2 regions of the Pseudomonas sp. NPDC087029 genome follow, and region 2 is predicted to be linked to the other one. Evidence: riboswitches for the same ligand, from Rfam matches in the RefSeq annotation. Region 2 holds a riboswitch; the other holds the start of a gene.
What was found. Region 2 has a riboswitch for thiamine pyrophosphate ahead of ACIPG5_RS16895 (TenA family protein). Riboswitches for the same ligand answer to the same signal wherever they lie in the genome.
Positions count from the first base shown of each region.

Region 1: linked by a shared signal. The riboswitch ahead of thiC (phosphomethylpyrimidine synthase ThiC) and the one ahead of ACIPG5_RS16895 (TenA family protein) in region 2 are both predicted to bind thiamine pyrophosphate.

Region 1 covers NZ_JBIVAB010000002.1:157,962-164,932, reverse strand. The annotation lists gene ACIPG5_RS04195 (LysR family transcriptional regulator) at 1-722, shown strand, start outside; gene waaA (lipid IV(A) 3-deoxy-D-manno-octulosonic acid transferase) at 734-2,008, shown strand; gene ACIPG5_RS04185 (hypothetical protein) at 1,998-3,128, opposite strand; gene ACIPG5_RS04180 (TolC family outer membrane protein) at 3,357-4,793, opposite strand; TPP riboswitch at 4,957-5,063, shown strand; gene thiC (phosphomethylpyrimidine synthase ThiC) at 5,222-6,971, shown strand, end outside.
Region 2 covers NZ_JBIVAB010000010.1:32,400-39,370, reverse strand. The annotation lists gene tenA (thiaminase II) at 42-698, opposite strand; gene ACIPG5_RS16895 (TenA family protein) at 701-1,348, opposite strand; TPP riboswitch at 1,428-1,537, opposite strand; gene ACIPG5_RS16890 (Ig-like domain-containing protein) at 1,823-5,215, shown strand; gene ACIPG5_RS16885 (SCO family protein) at 5,277-6,272, shown strand; gene ACIPG5_RS16880 (bifunctional diguanylate cyclase/phosphodiesterase) at 6,354-6,971, shown strand, end outside.

The DNA of each region.
Region 1 (6,971 bases), on a different contig from region 2:
GCCGGCAGCCCAAACTCACCGAAAACGGCACGGCGCTGCTGCAGGATGCCCGTGAACTGCTGCGCCAGTGCGAGCACCTGGATGGCCGGGCACTGGCCCTGATGCGTGGCCAGGAAGCGCTGTTGCGGGTGGCCCAGGATGAAGCCATGCCTTACCAGCCGGTCATCGACAGCCTCGACGAGCTGGCCAGCCGCTACCCGCACCTGGAAGTGCAACTGGCCAGCGGTGCCCAGGGCGACGTGGCGCGCAAGCTGGCGGAGCGGCGCGCGGACCTGGGGTTGTTCTTCCACCACGAAAGCATGCCCGCCGCGCTGGAACGGCGCACCCTGGGCAGTGTGGAGATGGTCACGGTGTGTGCGGTCGACCATCCGCTGGCGCGTGAAGGCCGGGTCACCCGCCAGCAGCTGGCACGCCACCGCCAATTGCTCATCACCCCGCAGCAGAGCGGCTACCCTGGTGGCGAGGCGATCAGCCCGCAGGTCTGGCGCGCCGACAGCTTCTACGCCATGGCCGAGCTGCTGATGCGCGGCCTGGGCTGGGCCTGGCTGCCGCGGCATGTGGTGCAGTACCCCACCTACCAGGCGCAGATGGTCGAGCTGCACAGCGAATGGCGCCCGCCTGCCCTGGTGGTGGAACTGGCCTGGCGCCGCGACGAGCCCTTGGGCCCGGCCGCGCAATGGCTGGCCGAGCGCTTTGCGGTACACCTGCGTGCGATCGGGTAGACTTCGCCGCCATGAACAGAACTCTCTATACCCTGCTGTTTCACCTGGGCCTGCCACTGGTTGCGCTGCGCCTGTACCTGCGTGCCCGCAAGGCGCCGGCCTATGGCCAGCGTATCGGTGAGCGCTTTGCCCGCAACCTGCCGGCCATGCGCCAGGGCGGCATCTGGGTGCATGCGGTATCGGTCGGCGAAAGCATCGCGGCCGCGCCCATGGTGCGCGCGCTGCTCAAGGCCTACCCGGACCTGCCGATCACGCTCACCTGCATGACCCCGACCGGTTCCGAGCGCATTCGCGCCCTGTTCGCCGATGAACCGCGCATCCAGCATTGCTACCTGCCCTACGACCTGCCGTGGGCGGCGGGGCGCTTTCTCGACCATGTGCGCCCCTGCCTGGGCATCATCATGGAAACCGAGCTGTGGCCCAACCACATCCACCAGTGCGCCAAGCGCGGCATTCCGGTGGCCCTGGCCAACGCCCGCTTGTCCGAGCGCTCGGCCCGTGGCTATGCACGCTTTGCCAGGCTGACCCGGCCCATGCTCGCCGAGATGAACCTGATCGCCGTGCAGACCGAAACCGAGGCGCAGCGCTTTCGCGACCTGGGCGCCCGTGCCGAGTGCGTGCAGGTGACAGGTTCGATCAAGTTCGACCTGAAGATCGACGCGCAACTGCTGCCGCGCGCCAGGGCACTGCGTGAGCAGTGGGGCGCGAATCAGCGCCCGGTGTGGATCGCCGCCAGTACCCATGAGGGCGAGGATGCGGTGATCCTGCAGGCGCACCAGAAGCTGTTGCAGGTGCACGCCGATGCGCTGCTCATCCTGGTGCCGCGCCACCCCGAGCGGTTCGATGCGGTGCATGCCCTGTGCAGCCAGCAGTTCGCCACGGTACGCCGTTCCGCCGGCACGGCGGTCGACGCCCAGACCCAGGTGCTGCTGGGCGACACCATGGGCGAGTTGCTGTTCCTGTATGCGCTGGCCGACATCGCCTTCGTCGGCGGCAGCCTGGTCGCCACCGGCGGGCACAACCCGCTCGAGCCTGCGGCTTTGGCGTTGCCAGTGATCATGGGGCCGCACGTGTTCAACTTCCTGGAGATCAGCGCGATGCTGCGCGAGGCAGGCGCCCTGCAGCAGGTGGATGATGCCGATGGCTTGGCAGAGGCCGTGCGGCGGCTCATCGAGCTGCCGCAGGATGCCCGGCGCATGGGCGCGGCCGGGCAGGCGGTGATGCAGCGTAATCAGGGGGCGCTGCAGCGGTTGCTGGACGCCCTGGGGCGGCTTGTCACAGGCTGAGTGGATAGAGGGCCACGAAGCCCTGGAAGTCATTGCTGTCTTTCATGCGGATCCCTCCGCCGACTACCAGGCGGGGAGGGTCCTGCAGCAACAGCATGCTGTTTGCCAGTGTAGTTTCTTTGCCGATTACCACGCCTTCCGGGAATTCTTCCTGCACCAGGCCATGCTGGTCGAAAGCGGCAGCGACGAAACCTGGAGTGGGGAAGGCAATGACGCCACCGACAGCGTAGATTCGCTCCTCCTGGCGCTTGTTCAGTCGCGAGGCCACCTGCAGGAACGAGGTCTCGTAGCCTTTGAGCTCGAGGTGGAAGGGGCGGCCGTTGTTGAAGCCCGCATCGAGGCTGCCATCGAGGGCATCGAGCCGCGCCACCAGCGCCCTTCGCTGGCCATTCACGTGAGTCATGCCAACGACCGTCACCGCGCGCTGGTCGGGCGAGAAGGTCAGGTTCATCAGGTTCACGCTGTCTTCATGCTCGAGCGTCACCACTCCCTTGCCGTTGAAACCATCGATCGGCCTGCCGGACATGTCGTAGGTGGCAATGATGCCCTTGGCGCCAGCATTGCCGATGACCACGATCACGTCTTCGCTGCGCAGCGCAGCATTGGTCAGTTCGAAGCCCTCGGCGCCTTGTGGCGCTGGTTTGAGCTTGCCGCCATCGCCGAAGCTGCAGTCGAGGTCGCCGTTTTCCTTGAGGCGCAGCAAGTAACCGGTTTCTGCCGACGCGACCAGGTAGCCACCGCCCGGCAGGGTGATGTGGGAGGTGGACGAGGGTGCTGCGTAGCTTGCCATCGCCGTTGTCTGGACGCTCAAGGCTCTGGCCGGGGTAGCCTGCCTCGATGCCAGGTCACGCAGGACCTTGGTGCCAGAGTCACCAAACGAGGTGTCCAGCGAGCCGGTCGATTTGAGCCTTGCAAACGCCGGGTAGAGATCATCGCCCCACAGCGCGCCGGCGAGGAACAGGGTGCCGTCTTGGCGGGGTTGGGCCGATAGCCCGAAGAACAGCTCGTCACCTGGCTCGAAATAGTGCGTGGCCAGCAGGGTTTCCTGTTTTTCGCGATCCAGGCTTGTCACGGTGAAGGCGCTGTCCTCCAAGGCCGAGTTGCCGGTAAGGAGCAGCAAGTCCTTGGATCCCGGCGCGAGGCTGACGGTGCCGACCTCGCCGGTCTTGTTCAGGTAGATGAAGTCCGGGTTCTACTGGTTCTGCTTGCAGTTCATGTTCTTTCCATCCTCATTGGCCGATGTTGGCGAACGCTTTCGGCGAATGTAGGAGGAAGTGCAAAGCTGCGTAACTGTCAGAAATGCTAGGCAAGCCCTGAAGAGACGCCCCTTCAGGGCCGAGCCGGCAGCTTAGGGTTTGCGCTCGAAGTTCTTGGCGGCAGCGGCTGCCAGGTCCGGTGGCAGGAAGTCCTTGTCCGGGTTGTAGTCAGCCTTCAGGTAGCGCTTGAGGTCGATCAAATCCTGCGGGCTCAGGGTGCCGGCGGCCTGCTTCAGGCTCAGGTTGTCGAGGATGTAGTCATAGCGGCTGTTGTTGTAGTCGCGCACCGACGTGTACAGCTGGCGCTGGGCATCGAGCACGTCGACGATATTGCGGGTACCGACCTGGTAGCCGATTTCGGTCGCTTCCAGCGCGCTCTGGTTGGAAATGATCGATTGCTTGCGTGCCTGCACCTGTTCCACGTCGGTGTTCACGGCGCGGTGCAGGTTGCGGGTGTTCTCCACCACCTGGCGGCGCAGGCTTTCGCGCTGCTGCTCGCTCTGGCTCAGGCGCTGGTAGGCCTCGCGCACCTGCGAGCTGATCAGGCCGCCGCTGTAGATCGGGATATTCAGCTGCAGGCCGATGCTGGTCTGCTCAACGTCGCCGCCATAGCGCTGGCCGGGGAAGGGCGAGGGGTTGTTGAAGCCGAAGTTGTCGTTGTCGCCTTTCTCGTAGCGGGCCACCGCATCGAGGGTCGGCGCGTGCCCGGCCTTGCGCTGGCGCAAGGTTTCCTCGGCGGCGTCGACGGCATGGTTGGTGGCCAGCAGGTTGAGGTTCTGGCGCCCGGCGGTTTCCACCCAGGCCTTGGCGTCGTTGGGGGTCGGCACCTGGATCGGCAAGGTGTGGACCACACCCTGGATCGAGCTGTACTCGCGGTTGGTCAGCGTGACCAGCGCCTCGAAGGCATCCTGCACCTGGCGCTCGGCGATGATCCGGTTGGCGCGCGCGGTGTCGTAGCTGGCCTGGGACTGCAGCACGTCGGTCTTGTCGGAAAGGCCGACATCGAAACGTTCATTGGACTGGTCGAGCTGGCGCTTGAAGGCGGCCTCCTCGGCCTTGGTCGCGGCCAGGTTGTCCTGGGCGCGCAGCACCGCGAAGTAGTTTTGCGCGGTCTGCAGGATCAGGTTCTGCTCGGTCGCCGACAGCTCCAGCGCCGCCTGCTCGTTGACCGCCTCGGCTGCCTGCAGCTGGAACCAGCGGTCGGCGCGGAAGATCGGCTGCGAAAGGGTGGCGTTCCACGAGTTGCCACTGCGGTTGCTGGTGGTCGACGGCTCGTCGAGCTTGGTGCGCGTGCTGAGCATCTCGGCACCGGCCGAGAGGTTCGGCAGCAGGCCGGCGCGGGCCTGGGGCACCACTTCGCGGCGGGCGCCATAATCGGCGCGGGCGGCAGCAAGATCGGCGTTGTTGTCTACCGCTTCCTGGTAGACGCTGACCAGATCGGTCTTCACCGTCGTGGGCACATCCGCTGCCCAGACCACTCCGTTGGACGCACAAGACACGGCAATCGCCAGTGAGAGTTTGCGCAGCATAAGAGGCAATCCTTGTACGAAATTGTAATTTCTGAACTGTTGAGTATCGAATGACGGGCCAGTGTAGTGCCGTGAGCAGTCGGCAACAATCGCCGAGTGCGCCTTTCATCATCGCTACGTTTTACCCGCTTGGCTTAGCCGACCACTCCAGTCTAGACTGCGCATGTTCTTGTCGGGGTGCCTTGAAGCAAAGGCTGAGATCGCAGAGGTGCGGATCCCGTTGAACCTGATCAGGTTAGCGCCTGCGTAGGGAACAAGATTGCTCGCCTTCCCGGGGAGCCTCTTGTGCCAGGTCCGGGAATGTCGCAGCTGCATGCAGCTCAAGGCACCCCTCCATCCGGCACTGCACACCCGTCAAGGGGTGCGTTCGCGTCTTTCAGGTTCTCCCCGACATTCCACCCGCAAGGAAGACGTCTGGAGAGCCTGTGATGAGCAAACAAGAAAAAACGATCAACCTCAGCGAGTCGGCGCAAGTCGACCAGCAGTCGGTGCAACCCTTCCCGCGTTCGCGCAAAGTGTATGTCGAAGGCTCGCGCCCGGACATCCGCGTGCCCATGCGCGAAATCAGCCTGCACGACACGCCCACCGACTTCGGCGGCGAAAGCAACGCGCCGGTGCTGGTCTACGACACCTCCGGCCCGTACACCGACCCCAATGTCATCATCGACGTGCGCAAAGGCCTGGCCGATGTGCGCTCGGCCTGGATCGACGCCCGCGGCGACACCGAGCGCCTGGCCGGCCTGAGCTCCAACTTCGGCCAGCAGCGCCTGAACGATACCGAACTGGCCAAGCTGCGCTTCGCCCACGTGCGCAACCCGCGCCGGGCCAAGGCCGGCGCCAACGTCACGCAGATGCACTACGCGCGCCAGGGCATCATCACCGCCGAGATGGAATACGTCGCCATCCGCGAGAACATGAAGCTGCAGGAGGCCCGCGCCGCCGGCCTGCTCAGCCAGCAGCACGCCGGCCACAGCTTCGGCGCGAGCATCCCGAAAGAAATCACTGCCGAATTCGTGCGCGAGGAAATCGCCCGCGGCCGCGCGATCATCCCGGCCAACATCAACCACCCGGAGCTGGAGCCGATGATCATCGGCCGCAACTTCCTGGTGAAGATCAACGGCAATATCGGCAACAGCGCGCTGGGTTCCTCGATCGAGGAAGAAGTGGCCAAGCTGACCTGGGGCATCCGCTGGGGTTCGGACACGGTCATGGACCTGTCCACCGGCAAGCACATCCACGAAACCCGCGAGTGGATCATCCGCAACTCGCCAGTGCCGATCGGCACCGTGCCGATCTACCAGGCGCTGGAAAAGGTCGGCGGCATCGCCGAGGACCTGACCTGGGAGCTGTTCCGCGACACCTTGATCGAACAGGCCGAGCAGGGCGTGGACTACTTCACCATCCACGCCGGCGTGCTGCTGCGCTACGTGCCGCTGACCGCCAAGCGGGTGACCGGCATCGTCAGCCGCGGCGGCTCGATCATGGCCAAGTGGTGCCTGGCGCATCACCAGGAGAACTTCCTGTACACGCATTTCGACGAGATCTGCGAAATCATGAAGGCCTACGACGTCAGCTTCTCGCTGGGCGACGGCCTGCGCCCGGGCTCGATCGCCGACGCCAACGACGCGGCCCAGTTCGGTGAGCTGGAAACCCTCGGCGAGCTGACCAAGATCGCCTGGAAGCACGACGTGCAGTGCATGATCGAAGGCCCGGGCCACGTGCCGATGCAGCTGATCAAGGAGAACATGGACAAGCAGCTGGAGTGCTGCGACGAGGCGCCGTTCTACACCCTCGGCCCGCTGACCACCGACATCGCCCCGGGCTACGACCACATCACCTCGGGCATCGGCGCGGCGATGATCGGCTGGTTCGGTTGCGCCATGCTCTGCTACGTCACGCCCAAGGAGCACCTGGGCCTGCCGAACAAGGACGACGTCAAGACCGGCATCATCACCTACAAGATCGCCGCCCACGCCGCCGACCTTGCCAAGGGCCACCCGGGCGCGCAGATTCGTGACAACGCGCTGTCCAAGGCGCGCTTCGAATTCCGCTGGGAAGACCAGTTCAACCTGGGCCTGGACCCGGACACCGCACGGGCCTTCCACGACGAGACGCTGCCCAAGGAATCGGCCAAGGTCGCGCACTTCTGCTCGATGTGCGGGCCGAAGTTCTGCTCGA
Region 2 (6,971 bases):
CCATCGAGTGCTCAAAGCATAGGTGCAGCCCAGGCATTACATCAGCTGTGGTCCAGGCCCATCTGCCAGAAGTCCGCTTCCAGGCGCGATGCCTGGCCGAAAATCGCGGCCAGGTCGACGAAGCGCTGCTCGGTCATGCTCCGCGCTGCCAGCTCATCGAGGTGCTTGCGGGCTGCAGCGGCCACGCCCTGGTATGCCTCGCCGGCATACTCGCCAATCCATTCGCGGTAGGGGTGGTTGCCCAGGTCGCCGATCTGCTCGGTCAGGGCCTGGCCGATTTCTGCGTAGCCGATCACGCAGGGCGCCAGCGCCACGTGCAGTTCGAGCAGATCGCCCGCGGCGCCGCAGTCCAGCACGTAGCGGGTATAGGCGACGGTGGCCTGGTGCTCCGGCGCCGCTTGGATATCGGCCTGGGTCAGCCCCCAGCGGGCGCACAGGCGCAGGTGCAGTTCGGTTTCATCGAGGATGGCCGCAAGGCCGGCCTGGGCGGCGCGGATATCGGCGGGCAGGCGGCTTTTGTAGGCGGCCAGCGCCCAGGCCCGGGCGAACTGGATGAGGAACAGGTAATCCTGCACCAGGTAGGTACGGAACGCCGCTTCCGGCAAGGTGCCCTCGCCCATCTGGCGGACGAAATCGTGGTCGACGTAGCTGGCCCATTGCGGCGCGGCGGCCGCTTTCAGGCGTGCAAAGATATCCATGGTCAAGCGTGCTCCTCGTAGATGGCGTCGAAGAAGGCCAGTTCCAGCGCCACGCTGCGCGCGTAGAAATCGCGGCTCAGTTCAGCTTCCTGTGGGCCCACCCGGTCCAGTTCCGCTTGCAGGAAGGCGACGAAATCGGCAAACGCCGGGTTGTCGTGCAGGGTGATCCATTCGGCGTGGACGAAATTGGCCGGCAGCGGCTTGGGCGCCTTGAGTGCCCAGTCCAGGTACAGCCCTTCGGCGACGTTGAGCACAGCCAGAGCGGCGGCGTAGGAACGGGTGGCGGCCGCTTCGCGCATGATCGCCTTGAAGCCTGCGGTGGGCACAGTGTCCTTCGGCTCGGTGCGTTGCGCCGGGCTCACGTCCAGGGCCTCGAAGGCGCGCAGGAAGTAGGTGTTCTCGTCGCTGCAGATCATGCCGGCGAAGCGGCCCAGGCGCAGGCGTGCGTCGAAGGTGTCGGCCGTGGCGATGGCGGCGCCGAGCAGGGTCACGAAGCTGTCGATGAAGCGGTGGTCCTGGACCAGGTAGCGGACCATGATCGGGTCGGCCACGCTGCCGTCGCAAAGCTCGGTGACGAAGCGGTGGCCAACGGCGGCCGACCAGGTTGGCTGGTTCTGGCGACGCAGGGTTTCGCTGAAGCGTTCGGTCAAGATGCTGTCCTCCATGGGGGTGACAGCGAGACCGTTCGGGTTGGGCATGAAGCGGCCTCGCAGTGAGGCCGGCAAAAAGGCAGGTCGGCAGTCCCATCCCTTCGCCGGCATGATCCGGATCAGGTTCGAAGGGTCACCGCGCTTGTCAGCGGTTTCTCAGCCCTCTGCCGGGCTCCCCTTGGTGGCCAGCAGATATACAGCAGGTTGGCCAGCGCGCCAAGCATCATTTCCCTCTGCCCCTGTTTCAAAAATGGCTAAGGGCCCACCGAAACTGGGCCTCGCCCACCCCATTTGCGGGGGCCAATCCCCAATCGTTGACACCCCATTGTTTGGTGCGCCTGAGGTTTTGCCTGGTTTTGTATGACAAAGCATTACCGACATCGCAATTGGCACAGCCGTTGCTCAAGCCCTTGGAAAGGGGCAATACGCCATTGATGGCACTTAGCCATTACGTTGCGAATGAGGCATCCGGCAATGAAAAGACATGCCACCTTCCACAGCACGCACCACGCCTTCAAATCGACTGCAGCCGCGGCACTGGTGATCAGCCTGGGCCTGGGTTGCGCCAGGGCCTCTTCGCTGGACGACGTGAGCGAGCCCGCGCCTACGGACCCTTCGCACTACGACGACCAACCCACCGACCCCAACCCGGCCCTGCTCAAGCTCTTCACCCTGCCCGAGGCCAACGAGGGTTCGCTGGAACTCCAGAACGGCGCCTACGGCGACCGCGCCAGCAACCGTGTCGACAACGTGCTGCCACCCGCGCTGCAAACCTCCCGCAACTATCCCACCAACGGCAAGCCCAGCCCGCTGTTTGGCGCCCAGCCGTTCACCCAGCTACTGCTGCTGTTCGAAGAGTTCGGCCCGGAACGCCTCGACCCCGCCCTGCCGCCACCGAGTTTGACGTTCCCGGTGCCGACCCTGGGCGCGGCGCCCGCCCAGGACCCGGATGTAATCGCCCGCAGCAGCCCGAACGGTAACGCCCTGGAAGCCTTCCTCAAGCAACCGGGCCTGTACCCCTTCCCGAGCCAATACGCCAACGTGCTCGACCGCAACCCGTGGAAGGCGCAGATCGAGTTGTTTCTCAACCGTAACTCGGTGGGCTCGCCGGCCGAAGGCCGGCCACCCGGAAAAGGCTGGTCGCACCAACGCTGGAACGAGTTCTACCCCCAGGCGGCGTTCAAGACCGCGCAGGCCGGTGCCCGCATCAACCAGGGGCTGCGTGATCGCAAGCAGCTGCACAACTATGCCGTGGGCGAGTTCGGGCCGGGCGGGCTGTATTACCAAACCTCCGATATCCCCACCACCATCGGCACCACCAAGGGCATCGACCCACGCTTTCACCCCAACTTTCCGCAGCAGAACCACAAGTCGCTGTGGACCTTCGACGGCACCTTCCCACCCAAGCTGCTGATGGTGCGCTATGGCCAGCCGGTCCTCATGCGCCACTACAACGCGCTGCCGATCGACCCGGCGGCCAACGCAGGTTTCGGCCTGCACACCCTCTCCACCCACGAGCACAACGGCCATTCCCCGGCCGAGAGCGATGGGTTTGCCAACGCCTACTTCTTCCCCGGCCAGTATTACGACTACCGCTGGCCGGTGCAGCTGGCGGGCTACGACACCATCAACAGCCGCGCCCAGGACCCCCGCGCGGCCTTCCCTTGCGCGCCCGGCGAAACCCTGTATGTCAATGATGCCGCGCCCGGCATCAAGACGTGCGAAAACGGCAGCATCAAGATTCGTGGCGACTGGCGCGAAACCATGAGCACTCACTGGTTCCACGACCACATGCTGGATTTCACCGCACAGAACGTCTACAAGGGCAACGCGGCGATGATGAACTACTACAGTGCCCTGGACCGTGGCAACGAAGCCCTGCAGGACGGCGTCAACCTGCGCTTTCCCAGCGGCGCCGGCATGCCCTGGGGCAACCGCGACTACGACGTCAACCTGGTGGTGGCCGACAAGGCCTGGGATCAGAACGGCCAGCTGTGGTTCAACCCGTTCAACACCGATGGCTTTCTCGGCGACCAGATCCTGGTCAACTGGCAGTACCAGCCCAAACTCAAGGTGCGCGCGCGCAGCTACCGCTTTCGCATCCTCAACGGCTCGGTGTCGCGCTACTTCAAGTTTGCCGTGGTGCGTGAAATCGCCGGCAACAGTGGCGAATTCAAGGGGCCGCCTGGCGCCAACCTGTCCTATGCGCGGGTGCCGTTCCACCTGATCGCCAACGACGGCAACATCATGGAACACGCCATCCCGTTCGACGGCAGCATGGACCTCAACGGCGACGGCAACCTGCAGGACAACAACGCCATCCTGCCCCTGCAAGGCATCGCCGAGCGCTACGACATCATCATCAACTTCGCCAAGCACGGCATCCAACCGGGCGACAAGCTGTACTTCGTCAACCTGATGGAGCACGACACCGGCAAAGGCCCGAAGCAGGTGATTTCGCTGGCCGATGTGCTCTCCGAGAAGTACAAGGCGGTGATCAAGCAGACCAGCAACGGGCCTGAATGGGACAAGGGCGACCCGGTGGTCGGCAAGTTCATGCAGTTGTGGGTACAGCCCTACAGCGGCCAGGACCTGGCCATGGACCCCAGTGCCTACGAGCCGGCCAAGCCGGGCAAGGCCGAGGGCCTGAAGATGATCCCGCTGACCATCGACCGCAACGCTGCTGCCGACAAGGACAGGCTCAAGGCCGCCCGCCACCGCGAGTTCATCTTCGGCCGCTCCGACGGCACCGACAGCGCGCCCTGGACCATCAAGACCGACGGCGGTTTTGGCTACAGCATGGACCCCCGGCGCATCACCGCCGCGGCGAAGCTCTCGAGCGAAGCCACCGATGGCGGCTTCAGCGGCGACGGCACCCTGGAAGTGTGGAAGATCAAGAACGGCGGCAATGGCTGGAGCCATCCGGTGCACGTGCACTTCGAGGAAGGGGTGATACTCAGCCGCGACGGCAAGGCGCCGCCGGAGTGGGAAAAATGGGCACGCAAGGACGTCTACCGCATCGGCCCAGACGCCGACTCATCCCAGGACGTGGAAATGGCCATCCGCTTTCGCGAGTTCGCCGGCACCTACATGGAGCACTGCCACAACACCCAGCATGAAGACTCCTCGATGCTGCTGCGCTGGGACATCGAGCACCCTGGCCAGTTCCAGGTGATGCCGACCCCGCTACCCGGTTGGGATGGCGTGCAATACATGGCCTCGGTGGGCCTGCCGACCTTCCGTAGCGCCGGCAGCAACAGCGGTGGCGACGATGCCAGCAACCAGCCGCCGGTGGCGGTGAACGACACGGCCGCGACCACGGCGGGCAAGCCGATCGTGCTGAATGTGCTGGCCAACGACAGCGACCCCGAGCGCAACCTGCCCTTGACCGTCAGTGGCCTCAGCCAGCCGGACTCCGGGCAAGGCTCGGTCAGCACCGACGCCACCCTGGTGACCTATACCCCACCGGCCACGGTCGCCACGCCGTTCACCGCCAGCTTCAACTACTCGGCGCGCGACGCCAAGGGCGCCGAGTCGCGGGTACCGGCCACGGTGAACATCGCGGTTGGCCCGGCAGTGGCGAAGGATGATGTGCAGGTCAGCAGTGCCACGGTGCAGGTGCGTAGCAACAGCCGTTACACCTGGGACCTTTCCGGTACCACCTCGGTGGCCACCGGCAACAGCATCAGTGTCACGGCCAACACCAGCAGCGGGCCGTTGGCGCTGGGTACGGCGACCCTCACTGCAGCCACCAGCGGCGCACGGTGGCGGCTGTCGGCGACGACCAACGGCAATGCACCGGCTGCGACAGTGACCGTGAAGTCGGCGCTGGGCCAGAGCGTGACCGTACCCATCAGCGTGAAGTGACGGCGGGCCGCTTAGCGGCCTATCGCCGGCAAGCCCTGAAGACCCTGAAGAGGACTGCATCATGACCGGCGCATGGCGTGTTCTGCTCGCACTCTCCCTGTTTGCGGCCAGCACGCACTACTGGCCGCTGCAACCGGCCCTCTGCGCCCAGCCGCAGATCCCGCCCCAAGCCGCCACGCCCTGGGGCGGCAACTACTTCCCCAACACCCCGCTGGTGACCCAGGACGGCCAGCAGGTGCGTTTCTACGACGACCTGATAAAAGACAAGGTGGTGGCCATCAACTTCATCTTCACCGGCTGCGCCGATTCCTGCCCGGTGGAAACCGCGCGCCTGCGCCAGGTGCAGAAGATTCTCGGCGACCGCGTGGGCAAGGACATTTTCTTCTACTCGATCAGCATCGACCCTTACAACGACACACCGGCCACCCTCAAGCGTTATGCCGAGAAGTTCGCCATCGGCCCCGGCTGGACCCTGCTCACGGGCAAGCCCGAAGACATCGAACAGCTGCGCCGGCGCCTGGGCCTGTACATAGACGGCCTGGAAAACGGCCGCTCGAAAGACCACAACCTGAGCCTGATCATCGGCAACCAGGCCACCGGCCGCTGGATGAAGGCCTCACCCTTCGAAAGCCCGTACATCCTCGCCGACCGGCTGGGCAACAGCCTGCACAACTGGAAGCAGGCCAGCGCCACCCCCAACGACTACGCCGATGCCCCGCAAATCCGCCCACCCAGCAGCGGCGAACAGATTTTTCGCACCCGCTGCTCGTCCTGCCATACGGTGGGCAACAGCGAGCCCGGGCAACCCGTCCTTGGCCCCGACCTGCTGGGGGTGACGGCGCAACGTGAGCCCGGCTGGCTGGCGCGCTGGCTGAAGGAGCCAGACCGGATGCTGGCCGAAAAAGACCCGCTGGCAACGTTGCTCTATGAGCAGTACAAGCGCCTGGCCATGCCCAACATGCGCCTGGGCGACGCCGAGGTCAGCGCCCTGCTCAGCTACCTGCAGGAAGAAACCGCCCGGCTCCAGGCGCCGCTGGCAGACCGGGGAAAACCCTAGAGGCAAATCGCCACCAGTCATGAGCCTGTCATCTGCCTGTCGTATTTTTTCGGCCACTACCCAGGGTCGGGAATACCAGCAGTGATACGCCGTTCGCTCTCCTCTACTGGCCTTTTGCGCCTGTTGATCCTGATGCTGTGTGCCGCCACCCTGACCTTCCTCTGGGGGCTGTACTTCAGCCAGAAGGCGGCCGCGCGCCAGGATGCGCTGTCGGCCAAGGCCGCCGAGCACCTGAACCTGGCCAGCGTGGTTGCCGAGAACCTGCGCCAGCTGGTCGACCGCGCCCAGGCCGTGGGCCGCGTGACCCAGGAGGACATGAAGGTACTGCGCCAGGACAACCTGAGCCTGGCCCGCCTGCTCGCCGAAGACCCGGTGTTCAAGCGCATGAGCCTGTACGACCGCCAGGGCCGGCTGCTCTCGGCCAGCCACGGCGACGAGGCCACGCAGCTGCCGGCCGACTGGCTGCGGCAACTGAGCCTGCACGTTGCCCACTACGGCTTCAAACCCTTGCTGCCGCGCATCGCCGCCGACAACACCCCCGCCCCGCTGCCGAACTGGCGCCTGCCGTTCCTGCTGCCGCTGACCAACCTGCCGGGCCGCGAGGTCGACCACATCCTCGTGGTGCAGGTCGACATCGGCTACCTGGCGGTGCTGTTCCAACACATCGACCTGGGCAGCAGCGGGCTGATGCGCCTGCTG